3 regions of the Prevotella sp. RM4 genome follow, and region 3 is predicted to be linked to each of the others. Evidence: riboswitches for the same ligand, from Rfam matches in the RefSeq annotation. Region 3 holds a riboswitch; each other region holds the start of a gene.
The links. Region 3 has a riboswitch for cobalamin ahead of T499_RS0111530 (TonB-dependent receptor plug domain-containing protein). Riboswitches for the same ligand answer to the same signal wherever they lie in the genome.
Positions count from the first base shown of each region.

Region 1: linked by a shared signal. The riboswitch ahead of T499_RS0107510 (NADPH-dependent FMN reductase family protein) and the one ahead of T499_RS0111530 (TonB-dependent receptor plug domain-containing protein) in region 3 are both predicted to bind cobalamin.
Region 2: linked by a shared signal. The riboswitch ahead of T499_RS0108215 (TonB-dependent receptor) and the one ahead of T499_RS0111530 (TonB-dependent receptor plug domain-containing protein) in region 3 are both predicted to bind cobalamin.

Region 1 is NZ_JNKG01000008.1:400,322-404,746, forward strand. Features, by position in the region: cobalamin riboswitch at 825-1,010, shown strand; gene T499_RS0107510 (NADPH-dependent FMN reductase family protein) at 1,057-1,452, shown strand; gene T499_RS0107515 (DUF1593 domain-containing protein) at 1,556-2,944, opposite strand; gene fldA (flavodoxin FldA) at 3,103-3,597, opposite strand; gene T499_RS0107525 (DUF2023 family protein) at 3,622-3,996, opposite strand; gene ccsA (cytochrome c biogenesis protein CcsA) at 4,136-4,425, opposite strand, start outside.
Region 2 is NZ_JNKG01000009.1:37,346-41,770, reverse strand. Features, by position in the region: gene mutS (DNA mismatch repair protein MutS) at 1-127, opposite strand, end outside; gene T499_RS0108220 (S66 peptidase family protein) at 240-1,199, shown strand; cobalamin riboswitch at 1,353-1,571, shown strand; gene T499_RS0108215 (TonB-dependent receptor) at 1,615-3,627, shown strand; gene T499_RS0108210 (YncE family protein) at 3,624-4,425, shown strand, end outside.
Region 3 is NZ_JNKG01000012.1:61,750-66,174, reverse strand. Features, by position in the region: gene cobM (precorrin-4 C(11)-methyltransferase) at 1-20, opposite strand, end outside; gene T499_RS0111540 (bifunctional cobalt-precorrin-7 (C(5))-methyltransferase/cobalt-precorrin-6B (C(15))-methyltransferase) at 8-1,261, opposite strand; gene T499_RS0111535 (cobyrinate a,c-diamide synthase) at 1,258-2,535, opposite strand; cobalamin riboswitch at 2,617-2,807, shown strand; gene T499_RS0111530 (TonB-dependent receptor plug domain-containing protein) at 2,862-4,425, shown strand, end outside.

The sequences.
Region 1 (4,425 bases), on a different contig from region 3:
CGCTATTTCCATGTTTTTAGAAGTTTATCACACCAATATTGAAATGCATCTTTTTAAGATATATACTATTACAGTTTACCATTGTGGCTCATGTCGAGTACCCACAATCTTACAATCATTGCCAACACTATTAAGGCGAATGCCATCAGGATAATTAGATTTGTTTCCATACTTTTATTACTTTTGTTTTTAAATTTCTGGTGCAAAGATATAACAAAAAGACAGTATCTGCAATAGCACAGACAAATGGTCGGGTGGTTTCAGACAAATAGTCGGGTATTTGTTCGCGATAACTACACCTATTATAGATATAAAATTGTTTAAAACCACAAAACAAAATGTAGTTTTATCGTGTGTTTTGCTATCATTATCTTGAAATTAAGTGCCAAAAGTTGTGTAATTTGTCCGACGACGTGTCGTTTTGTCCGACAGATTGTCTGAAATGTCCGACGATTTGTCTGAAACCACCCGATCATTTGTCTAAACCCTTGTGGGAATGGATTTTTTGCCTTACCTTTGCAACCAGAAAATTTAATCGCTCTTTCTTTTTTTTAAGTAATAGATATAACCTAATGATCAATATCCTTTTGACAATGAAGGGCAGTGCGTAATGGAACGAAGCGTTAACTGCCAAACGTGCCCCAGGCCAACTATCTCGCTAACGGATAGAAGGCCTGGGGCCTTTTTTTGTATAAAACAAATTATTTTTGATTTTTTGTTTGGCGTATAAGAATAATGTTGTATATTTGCAACGTGATTCAAGAATGAGTCTATGTGAAAGTTGAGGCTACGCCTCGACTTAACGTGAACGTTGAGGCATAGCCTCGACCTTCGCCCGTAAAGGTTCGCTTAGCCGCGATTAATTGGGAATGTGAGTGAGAATCTCCGACTGTCCCGCAGCAGTGAACTCCATTATGGCTCCTAAGCATCAATGCCATTGCCCGTTTGGGTGAGAAGGCGCTTGGGAGTGGAGGAAAGTCTGAAGACCAGCCTTTTTCGGTATTTGCTAAATGCTCTCGATGTAAGGGCGTGAGGCGCAACTTAATTTTTGTGGGTATGAAACATGAATCAATCGTCGTGGTATACGACAGTTGTCAGGCTATTGCAGAAGAAATAGCCGACAAGCTTGGCGCTGAAACTATCAGCGTACAGAGTATTAACAACAGGCAGATAGAAAACTGCCAGAGTTTTGTTCTTGCATTAGAGTTTATGGCTGATGGAAGTATGACTCCCCATTGGCAGTGGGCTTGTCAAACGTTGCGTGGTGCTAGCCTAAGTGGAAAGAACTTTGCCGTGTTAGTGGCATTAGGTAACAAACTGAATCATGATGCAGATAAAATTTGCCATGAACTGCGTGAACGCCATGCGCACATTGTTGGCGAACAGCTATATGCTGAAACGCCCCAATGCAATCTCGAAAATTGGATATGTTCTGTTTCACCTAATTTATAATCAAATTACTATGGTATACATTTTAGTAGTAGCTTTGGAATTTTTGCTCGCAACCATTGGTGTAGCGTGTCTTATCAGACACTATAACCACAAAGTTTAGTGGCTATATAGAAATAATGATGCGGCGATAGGCTACCAGATGAAAGGGACCGTCGTCGTGTACTTCGCAAATAATGTGAATCGTGTCGTTTGCAGTATCTGCAGGGATATGTATGGTGACTGTCTTCTGGGTTGACTGGGAGATGGTCACTTTTGTTTGCCCTATCTCAGGCTGCTGCCACCATAAGAATTGCAGGTTGTCGCCATCACTATCCTGCGATGATGAGGCATCAAGGCGTATTGTATCACCCGCTTTAGCTGTGATATGAATGGGCAAAATACCTGTGTTGTTGTTTATGATAACTCGAGGATTATGATTGCCATGCCCCTCGGCAGCCCACTGCATACGTGCCATGAAATCGTTAAGCTCGTCGGGGTAGAAACGCTGCTTATACTCTATACTGATGCTACGCAGCGGCTCCTGCCAACTGGTCCAGGCGGTGGTAATCGAGTCGGCACAGAGTCCATGCTCATGATAGCCTGCCCAACCAGCTTGATGTGGATCGTCGGGATTGTTCAAACCATTGGGCATGACATACAGAAAACTAGGCGTATCGCCTTCAACTCCCCATTTGTAGGTAGGATACTCGCTGCCTAACGCACCTCGGCCTTGTATGTAGTCCTTATGCTGTTGCCAGTGGCGTTTGCCAAGTTCGCACTGCTCCTGCCATGTGCCTTCATCCCACACAAACTGCAAATCGTCGGCAAACTCCTTACGTAGCCACATGTGCGAACTGTAACTACGGTTCATACGCATATTGTAATGCATGTCTTGGTCGGTAATGGTATAGATGCGAAACTTATGCAAAAACTGCTTTAAGGCCTCAGCAGAACGTGTTTGCTTAACTCGCCAGATGGCTTGTGCCAATGTGTTGGCACCACCCCAGGCAGCTACATAGATTGGGCGTGGGTCGTCTTCGTCGGCAAGTTGTATCAGCAGTTCGCTACCAGGTGAATCGTTATCAGCACCAATGGATTTGATGCCACCGTGAATACTACCCATTACCGCACGGCTCTTCAAATAGTCGGCACTTGGCCAGTATCCTATGTACTGTTGTTTTCTTTCTTTATCAAATGCTAAGAAATTCTTCTGCTTCGAACGTTGCATCAGCTTCGGCACATCCTGTCTGTAAGCCTCAATTACCCGTTGCAGATACTGTGCCCATTCTGTAGGATAGGGATCGCAGTTCCAACCTACTGATGTAATCAATGCTTCTATTTCAAATTGGTCGGCATAGGCCATCAGTCGTACCATCGACTCCATATCGTCGGGTTCCACATCAGCAGGTGCAATGTCTGTACACACCACAAGTCGTGGTTTTAATTCTTTGTATTCAGCTTGGAGCGAAAGAGCTCCCATCATAGCCAGCAGGCAAATAATTATTCTTAGCATTATCATGATTGTTAATTTGTGCCGCAAAGATACGAAAAAAATCGGATAATGGTCTGTTATTAGTCTTTTTTATTGCAAAAAGAAAGGTGGCTGGTCGTCTCGACTAGCCACCTTTACCCTAACTAAACAAATACTTATTTATAAATTTACACCTGTGATTAAAGACTTGGAGTAATAGCTGCCAACCAGGCATCGATACGTGTATCGGTCTGGTCGTCCTCATTGATGTCGTCGAGAGGCAGGCCAATAAACTTTCCGTCGATAACTGCTTCAGAATCGTCGAAAGTGTAACCATCGGTTTCAACGCTACCAATAAAGTTGGCACCGCTGTCTTTGATGCCGTTATAGAGCTCACCCATACCACCTACAAATGTATCACTATAGGTAGAACAGTCGCCACAACCAAAGATGGCGATAGTTTTTCCGCTCAGGTCGGCACCCTGCAAGGTCTTCAAACCGTCGTACCAGTCGTCCTGCAGTTCGCCAGCTCCCCAGGTAGAGGTACCTAAGATCAGATTCTGGTTGGCGGCAACGGTTTCGGCCGAAAGATCCTGTACATTCAAGGCTTCGCAACCCAGCTTCGAGGCTATCTTCTCTGCGATGGCCTCGCATGTTCCTGTAGAGGAACCATAAATTACAATAGTTGAATTCATTACTTTATATTATCATTATGTGGTTTAATTCTTACATTTGCAGTTTCCGTCGCATTGTCCTTTACGTTTGCAATAGCGCTCGCACTGGGCACAGATGTCGTACCCCAACATAGCACCAAGAATAAAATCCTCTTCAGGTGTAAGTTGGTTCAACGGACGGGTAACAATGAGTCGGATGGCATCCAGACATTCGCGACGCCCAAAGTAAACGTTCAGGTTCTGCTGACCTGCAGGCTGCAGCACGTAGGGTATGCCTTGGCTTTCCAATCGTTCAACAGCCTGGTTACCATACTTTTTATTGCAGGTAAACAGTACCATCTGGCGCACGCCTTTATTCAGCTCGTAGATGTGGTTCATCAGTACTTTGAGTTCCGTTGGGATGTTTCTTTCTGTTCTCATTGTTATACTTTTAATTCGACGGTGCAAAGGTACGGCGAAAAAATAAAGTGCGCAATACCTAAAACTGAGTGTTTTAAGCATCGCGCACCTTTCGGTGTTCAATAAAAAGAACTAATATAAAATAGGTATTGGTGTATCCTTAAGCGTACGAGTGCATGCCGCCTAAGAAGTAGTTTACACCAAAGTAAGTCATGAGGATGGTGAGGAATGCCAGAACCATATACACGTTGTGATTAAGTTTGATGCTACGATGGGCGGGGATGCCGTAAATCATCAGGGTGATGAGTGCCCAGGTTTCTTTGGGGTCCCACGACCAGTAGTTACCCCACGAGATGTTGGCCCAGATGGCACCGATAAAGATACCAAAGCCTAAGAAGGTGAGCGCAGGGTAGAGCAGCATCTGCGACAGGTGCTGCATGCCCTGTTGAT
Region 2 (4,425 bases), on a different contig from region 3:
CGTCTTCGCAATAGGTTTCATAAAAGTCGCCACACCTGAAAAGCATGACTGCATCTGGGTGTTTCGCCTTCAAATCAAAGAACTGTTTCATCATAGGGGTTAGTTCTTTCCCCGCTATTTTTGCCATAACTACCTAAATTTAAATCTGAGCGGCAAAGTTACTCCTTTTTTCGCAAACAGCAAAATTTTAGCCTTAAATAATTGTTATGTTCCCGTTTATTTGTATCTTTGCCAGCAAGATGAAGAAACTCGTTATCATATCGCTGATGCTTTGCTGGATGCTGTCGCTTTCAGCCCAATTCCTAAATTCGGGCGACACCATCGCTATAATCTCGCCATCGAGTGCTACCGATACTGCTACCATTAATGGCGGCATCCGAACCTTAGAGAAGTGGGGCTATCCATGCATCGTGGCGCCCCATGCACTGGCCGATTATCATGGTTTTGCAGGCACTATCGATGAGCGACTTAGCGATTTGCTGTGGGCTTTACGCACACCATCCATCAAGGCCATCATGTGTTCGCGAGGCGGCGATGGGGCTGCCCATCTGCTTTCCCGTATCTCATTAGATACACTCCAGCAGCATCCAAAGATGATTATCGGATTCAGCGATGTGACGGCGTTGCTGTGTGCCCAGGCTAGGGCAGGCGTAATGGGTATTCATGGTTCGATGTGTCATGCATTGAAAACCTACGAGGGCAACGATACCGTGAGTCAGGCTTTACGAGGCATGCTTGCTGGTCATCTGCCCACCTATTGCATTGCTCCCCATCCCTTAAACATAACAGGTAACGCCGAGGGCATTATCGTTGGTGGTAACATGAGCGTTTTCAACGATCTGGCAGGCTCTGATTTCGATCCGCTGTTTATCGATGGAATCGTACTATTTATTGAAGATACAGGCGAGGGCATGAGTAAGGTAGACCGCATGCTGCATAACATCGAGATACGTGGCTTACAGAAACACATCCGAGGCGTTATTGTTGGGCAGTTCAACAAATACAAACACCCCGAAAACGGTTTCGACGACATGTACGCCCTGCTCAACGAGTACCTACAGCATTGGCACATTCCCGTATGCTACAACTTTCCTGTAGGTCATGCCCACCTAAAAAACTTCCCCCTCCTAACAGGCGCCAAAGCCACATTAGAAGTAAACCCCGATGAGGTAGTGCTAGATTACAATAATTCCCATTAGAGGAACATTTTGTTCCCACGTTGGGAATGAAATGTTCCCAAACTGGGAATCAAACATTCCCAAGTTGGGAAAAAATATCGTGCTTTAGATGGCAAGGTGGAGCATAAAATCAAAAAACTGAGTAAAACTATTTATTTTGAGAATAATTATTGTATCTTTGCAGCTGTAATCGGTTCTCCTGATGTGGAGATTAATAGGGAATCGGGTGAGAATCCTGAACAGAATCCCGCCGAAAGGCACCTACCCGTGGCCTTTCCCGCTGCTGTAAGTCGTCCTTTATGAGGCGCAAACATGTATGTCACTGAGATTTTTGGGAAGACGTTTGCTGCCAGACGATAAGTCAGAAGACCTGCCGATGAAACTTTAGCCGCTTGCCTATCTCTGGGGTTAGATGGCGATGGCAGAATAAAAGATGATGAATCGAGCATTCACATTGGCAATGGCTTGCGTGTTGGCGATGACAACGGCAGCACAAAGCAAGTTAGATTCCGTGCAGCATGTGCGGGAGATAATTGTTGTGTCGAAGCCTGCCATGCGCGAGGTGGTACCCAGTCAGAAACTGAAGGGCGAACTGCTGGAACAACTGAACACGCACTCTGTGGCCGATGCATTGCGCTATTTCTCTGGTATCCAACTAAAGGATTATGGCGGCGTGGGCGGCATTAAAACAGTAAACATCCGCTCGATGGGTACGCATCACTTAGGCATCAGCTACGATGGTGTGCAGTTAGGTAATGCGCAGAACGGACAGATTGACTTGGGCCAGTTCTCACTTGATAACGTAGAGGATATCACACTTTATAACGGCCAGAAGAGTGCCATCTTCCAGCCCGCCAGCGATTTTGGAAACGCCGGTTCTATCTATATCCGTACCAAAGCGCCTGATTTCAAGAAAGGCGAGAATACCCATCTGCGATTTAAAACCCAGTATGGTTCAAGCGATATGTTCCGCTTTTCTACCCTTTGGGAGCAGAAACTGTCATCAACCATCAGCTCATCGGTAAGTGCCGGCTTCTTAACAGCCAGCGGTAAGTATAAGTTCCATTACGAGCGAAAATATCCTAACGGACAAACGGCTTGGGACACAACGGCTGTGCGACAGAACGGCGATATACATGCTGAACGTATCGAAGCAAACCTGTTTGGCCGATTGGAGCAGGGTAGTTGGCAGCTTAAGGGTTATCTATATAACTCAGCCCGAGGCATTCCTGGTGCCATCGTAAACAACGTGTGGCGACGTGGTGAGCGCCAACAGGATTTGAACACCTTTGTACAAGCCGATTATAATAAGAATATAGGCGATGGTTTCAGCACCCGATGGCTGGCCAAGTATGCCTATTACAACACCCACTACGTAAACAAGGATACCACCCAGCTACCTGTTGACAATCGTTACAAGCAGCAGGAGTTCTATCTTTCTACAGCCAATGTACTGGAGCTGCTACCCAACTGGAGTGCATCGCTGGCCTACGATTTTAAGTGGAACAAACTGAATGCCGATATCTACAACTTTGCTTACCCCAAACGCATCTCTAATCTGGTAAGCTTAGCCACAGCTATCGACTACAAACACCTGAAGGCGCAAGGCTCTATCCTGGCTACCTTTATCCACGACAAAACCCACCGCAGGGGTGAGTTTGCAAGCTTAAACAGCAGTCATTCGCTATCAAAACTCACGCCGGCGCTATTTGTTAACGTGTATCCCTTCCGAGGCACCTTCTTCTCTATGCGAGCCTACGTAAAAAAGAGTTTCCGCATGCCGACCTTCAACGACCTGTATTATACCGATATGGGTAATGCCAACCTGGTGCCCGAGAGCGCCCTGCAGTACGATGCCGGCTTTGCGCTTAACAAGCACTTTGAGCATGGTATCATTCGCCATGCCGAGATGCACTTCGATGCCTATTATAATACAGTACACGATAAAATTGTGGCTTACCCCAAGGGGCAGCAGTTCCGTTGGACGATGCTGAACTTAGGTAAGGTTCACATCAAGGGAATAGATGTTGAGGCCGAGGCCGATTTCAAGATTGGTAAGGATCTGATAGCTACCACTCGTGCCCAGTACACTTATCAGGATGCACGCGATGTTTCTGATGCCGAAACCTCGTATTATAAGCATCAGATACCCTACATCCCCTGGCACTCAGGTTCTGCTATTCTGGGTCTTACCTATAAGAACTGGAACCTGAACTACTCGTTTATCTATGCAGGCGAACGCTACGACGAGCAGGAGAACATTATCTATAACCACATGGAACCTTGGTACACCAGCGACCTGAGTCTGGGAGTTTGGTGGAAACTAAATAGTGTGCTGATGAAAGCACACTTGGATGTGAACAATCTGTTAGGGCAGGATTACGAGGTAATCGTAAATTACCCCATGCCTGGTCGCAACTATGCACTAACATTAAGCGTTGAGATATGAAGCAGCTAGCGTACTACATATTAACCCTGTTGCTCCTTTCGGCCTGTCGCCAGGATGTGATGATAGTGCCGATGGAGAAAAGCGATCCAGGCGGCAAAACGCAGCAGGGCGATATCATAGGTATGTATCTGCTGAATGAGGGCAATATGGGATCGAACAAGTCGTCGCTCGACTATCTCGACCTGTCGGATTCTACAGCCCACTATTATCGCAACATCTACTCGCAGCGCAACCCAAGTACTGTAATGTCGCTGGGCGATGTGGGCAACGACTGTCAGATATATGGCTCGCGTCTGTGGCTGGTTATCAACTGCTCAAACAAGGTTGAGGTGGCCCGTGCCGATTCGGCTATCAGAATAGGAAAGGTAAACATTCCTAACTGCCGATACGTGACGTTTAACGATCGCTATGCCTACGTGTCATCATATGTGGGAACGGTTTATGCTTCGAGCAACAGTCCGTTGGGTAGCGTGTATAAGGTAGATACACTCACCTTGCAAAAGGTTGACTCTTGTAGTGTAGGCTATCAGCCTGAGGAGATGGCCATTATCGGCAACCAGCTATATGTAGCCAACAGTGGTGGCTATCAAGGTATGACGGGACAGGGTTATGAGAGTACGGTAAGTGTGATAGATATGGCTACCATGCAAGAAACCAGCAAGGTAGAGGTAGCCCCCAACCTGCACCACCTGAAGGCCGATAAGTACAATCAGCTATGGGTAACAGCTCGTGGCGACTATATGTCTGAGGCATCAAGCATCTGGTGGCTGGCACCCGACGAAAACGGCCAGATGAAAG
Region 3 (4,425 bases):
ATGATGGCTATTTTTTGCATGATAATATCTCTATGGGGTTATAATCATTTAACTGTATGCGTTGGGGTGGGAATTGCTGCAAACCGAGTTCGGCACAGGCTTCATCCCAGAGCTGATGACTGTCGGTGGTGACCTTCGGTGAGGTGACGCTATTGAATACAATGATACCGTTATCTGATATGACTGTCAGTAACTTAGCTATGATTTCTTTAAGTTTTCCTCCATGTCCGCCAATGAACACGGCATCGGGTTTTGGAAGGGTGGTCAAGTCTGTTTCAAGGAAGTCGCCTATATGGGTATGGATGCCTGGCGCGCCAAACTTCCGGGTGTTCTGCTGGATGATGGATTCGCACTCAGGACGAATCTCGAAAGCCTCTATTTGCAGGTGTGGGAACTGCAGTCGCGCCTCGATGCTGACGCTACCTGTGCAGAAGCCGATATCCCAGAGCACATGGCGACCGGTCAACTGGAGGGCCTGCAGCGTCAACAAGCGGATGGGCATCTTGGTGATCATTTTTTCGCGCCCGTCGAGGAGCGTGAAGGCAGCATCGGGAATGCCGAATGGTCGTGATGGCACTGCGCCACGGTGTTCCAGGATGATGCAATTAGGCATGGCAAAATCACGATGGATTGCCTCTTTCGGCGAAAGCGTAGAAAGGTGCTCTTCCGATGGATTGCCTAATTTCTCGCCTACGTGCATGATGAAATCGGTATATCCGTAGTCGGTCATGCGCTGGGCTATCGTGGCAGGTGTATGTTCGCGGTCGGTTAGGATACCTATCTTCGGTGCGCGCTCGATGAGTGCTCTGTCGAATTCTGCCCAGGGGCGCCCTGTGAGCGACACGATACGCATGTCGTGATAGGGCATCACCAATCGGTGGGCCAGCAACTGCAGCGAGTTGAAGGTAGGATAGACGATGATTTCAGCATCTGGCATCTTCCTACGAATCGTATTCGCAAACCCAAAGAACAGCGGATCTCCAGAAGCAAAGACGATGATTTCTGTTGAGTGTCTAGTGTTCTCGCTTTGCGAGCGACCAAAGGTCGAGTGGAGTGATGCATGTTGAGAGTACTTATCAAATACGGCATCGAGCGGTACAGTGATGTCTATCCATTCGGCATCTGCAGGTAGCAGCGGGGCTACAATCTCATGGTGGCGCTTGCCGCCAGAAAACACCTTTCCATCGCGTATGATGGCCATCACCTCAGGGGGAAAATAGGGGTTGGGGTTGTCTGTGATACCAATGACGATGAATTTCATAGGATGCTGGGTATTTGATAAAGGTGCGTGTAGCTGGCCAGTACGTTGTGATATCTGAATACGGGCGTTGGTACAGGCTCACCTTTAGCGTTATAGACTTGGGTGATACTCTCAGGGGGATCGCCGATGAATTGCGTGTAATGGAATTCGTGCCCTCGATAGGTCTTGCCATCGAGGGTGAACTGGCGGTAGCCTAAGGACAGCTTGCGATCAGCTTTGCGGGCAGTGATCGAGTAGGGCAGTACACCGCACATGGGGTAGCTGTCATCGTCGGTAATGATGGCTTGACAGAGGTACATCATACCGCCACATTCAGCAACAATCCTGCCGCCATCCTCCGCAAATTTTTTGATAGCATGCAGACAAGCCTGATTGGCTGTCAAAGCCTCCAAATGCTTCTCAGGATAACCGCCTGGCAGATAGAGCAGGTCGATGCCATCAAAAGTTGGCACATCTTTCTCAGGATCGAAGAAAATGACGTCGCCAAACTGGTCTAAAGTTTCCTGATAGATGAACGAAAAACTTTCATGATTCCTGGCTATAAGCGTTTTCGTTTCCAGATGCTGGAACTCGCAGTTTCTTGTTTTGGACTCTACCTCGTCAAGGAGCGTGGTAGTGAGACTTTTGAGAGATGGAAGGTCGATATTCTCCTCTAAAAGGGCAGTCAGCTGGTCTGACTCGGGTAGCTGAGAGAAATCGAGCCCCAGATAGCGTGAATTTTGCTCCAGGTCGGGCGATTTAGGCAGGTAGCCCAGGCACTTGACATGGAGCTCATCGCACACTTCGCGCAGCATGTTGAAGTGGCGCTGCGAACCAACTTTGTTAAATATTATACCGGCGATATAAACGTCGCCGCGGAAGTGGATAAAGCCCGATAAGAGGGCTGCCATCGAGTAGGCTGCCGACTTGGCATCGACCACCAGAATCACGGGAATATCAAGCACGCGGGCGATGTCGTACGACGAACCCAGTTCGCGATCGTAGCCATCATAAAGGCCCATCATACCTTCGACGATACAGATGTCAGCATCAGCCCCGTAGTGCGCAAATAGCGCGCGTACGTGTGCGGGCGTAGTCATAAAGGTATCGAGATTGACCGACGGGTGCCAACAGACAGCTGTGTGGAATTTAGTGTCGATATAATCGGGCCCGCACTTGAAGGGCTGCACCCGGTAACCGTTCTGGGTGAACCACTGCATCAGGCCTCGGGCAATGGTTGTCTTGCCTGAGCCACTGGTGGGTGCTGCTATCATAAACGCTGTCTTGTTCGGCATCTTCTGAAGTTGATTTGGGTGCAAATATATAAATTTTCTGCTAAATATGTGTGGTTAACCGAAAAAAGTTGTACCTTTGTCGCCAAAATAAGGTCATCTGGTGGCCGATGCCACTACGATGAAAAGGGAATACGGTGAGAATCCGTAACTGTACCTGCAGCTGTAATCCTCGCAAAAAGGGTTTGCCTGTATAACGCCACTGAGCCACAGGCTCGGGAAGGTAAGGCAGACTGAGGAAAGTCAGAAGACCTGCCGAATGTCAATTGAAGATTGACAATTTAACTTTAGACCGTTCAGGAGTTAGCGGTTGTGATAATTTGAAAGTAATGAAACTAGAGAAGCAATTGGCAATAGGCCTGAGTTTGCTTGCTATTGGTGTAAATGCCCAGACGGACATTTGGCGTGCTGATAGTTTGCAGGAGGTGGTGGTGACAGGTACTGGTACGCAGCACCTGCTGAAAGATGCGCCCGTGCAGACCGAAGTAATCAGTCGCCGGCAGTTGCAGCAGTATGCCGGCAAGAGTATCGAGGATATCCTGTCGGGACTGACGGCATCGTTCGATTTCAGCGAGAACGATATGAGTAGCAGACTGCAGATGAATGGTCTGGGCAACGCGTATGTGCTGATACTGATAGACGGTAGGCGCCTGCATGGTGATAATGGTGGCGAGAACGACCTGAGTCTTATCGACCCGCACAACATCGAGAAAATAGAAATCGTGAAAGGGGCCTCGAGTGCCCTCTATGGCAGTGATGCGATAGCAGGTGTGATCAATATCATCACCCGCAAGCATCGCGAACAGGGCGTGATGGTGGAGAACACCACGCGCGTGGGCTCTTATGGCGACATCAGGCAGCATAACGGCGTGGCGCTCAACTATGGTAAACTGTCGAGCTACACCAACTTCCAATTGCAGCACTCCGACGGTTGGCAGAACACCGCCGAGGAAGCTATCCAACAAACGGAATACCACATCACCGACTCGCGCAACAAGACGGTGAACCGGCATACCAACTGGCAGATAGCTGAGCGACTGACTTATCAGCTCACGCCTGCCATCGAACTCTATGCCGACGGTAGCATCTACTGGAAGCGCATCTATCGCCCCTGCGGTCATCATCCCGGTGTGGACGTGAAGACATGGGATCTGCAGTACAACAATGCGTCGGCGTCGGTTGGTGGTAAGTGGAAGCTGAACAAGACCGACGTGATTACGCTGGATGCCGACTGGAAGAAGCATGCCTATAACTACGCCTATACCGATACCACGCTGACGGATGGCTATGTGAACGGCCGTTTTACCAATTATTTCCCTTACTTCCCCGGTGATAAGGAACTGCAGAGCGACCAACGACTGACTAACATCTCGCTGAAAGGAATCTTTGCGTTGCCCTATGAGCAGCAGTTGAGTGCCGGACTGGAGTATCGCTACGACTGGTTGAAAGCGCCGATGCGTGTGGCTGGCGGAAAAGCGACTGACAATACCGAAGCACTGTATGTGCAGGACGAGTGGGCACTGCTGGATCCACTCTACATCACAGGCGGTTTGCGACTGACCCGCAATGAGGGATTCGGCACCCGACTGACACCCAAACTGTCAGCCATGCTGAAGTTGGGCGACCTGCGACTGCGAGCCACCTGGAGTCAGGGTTACAAGACACCTACGCCTAAGGAGTTGCACTATCAGTATATCAAGAATATGAATGGTGTGTATCTCTACCTGGGCAATGAAGACCTGAAGGCACAGACCTCGAATTATTTCGGTGCCAGCGTGGAATATACCATCGGGCACCTGACGCTGACCTTGGCGCCTTATATTAATAAGGTGGACCGCATGATCACGCTGGTGACCATACCTACCAAGCAGGCTCCGGGCGAACTGATTACGA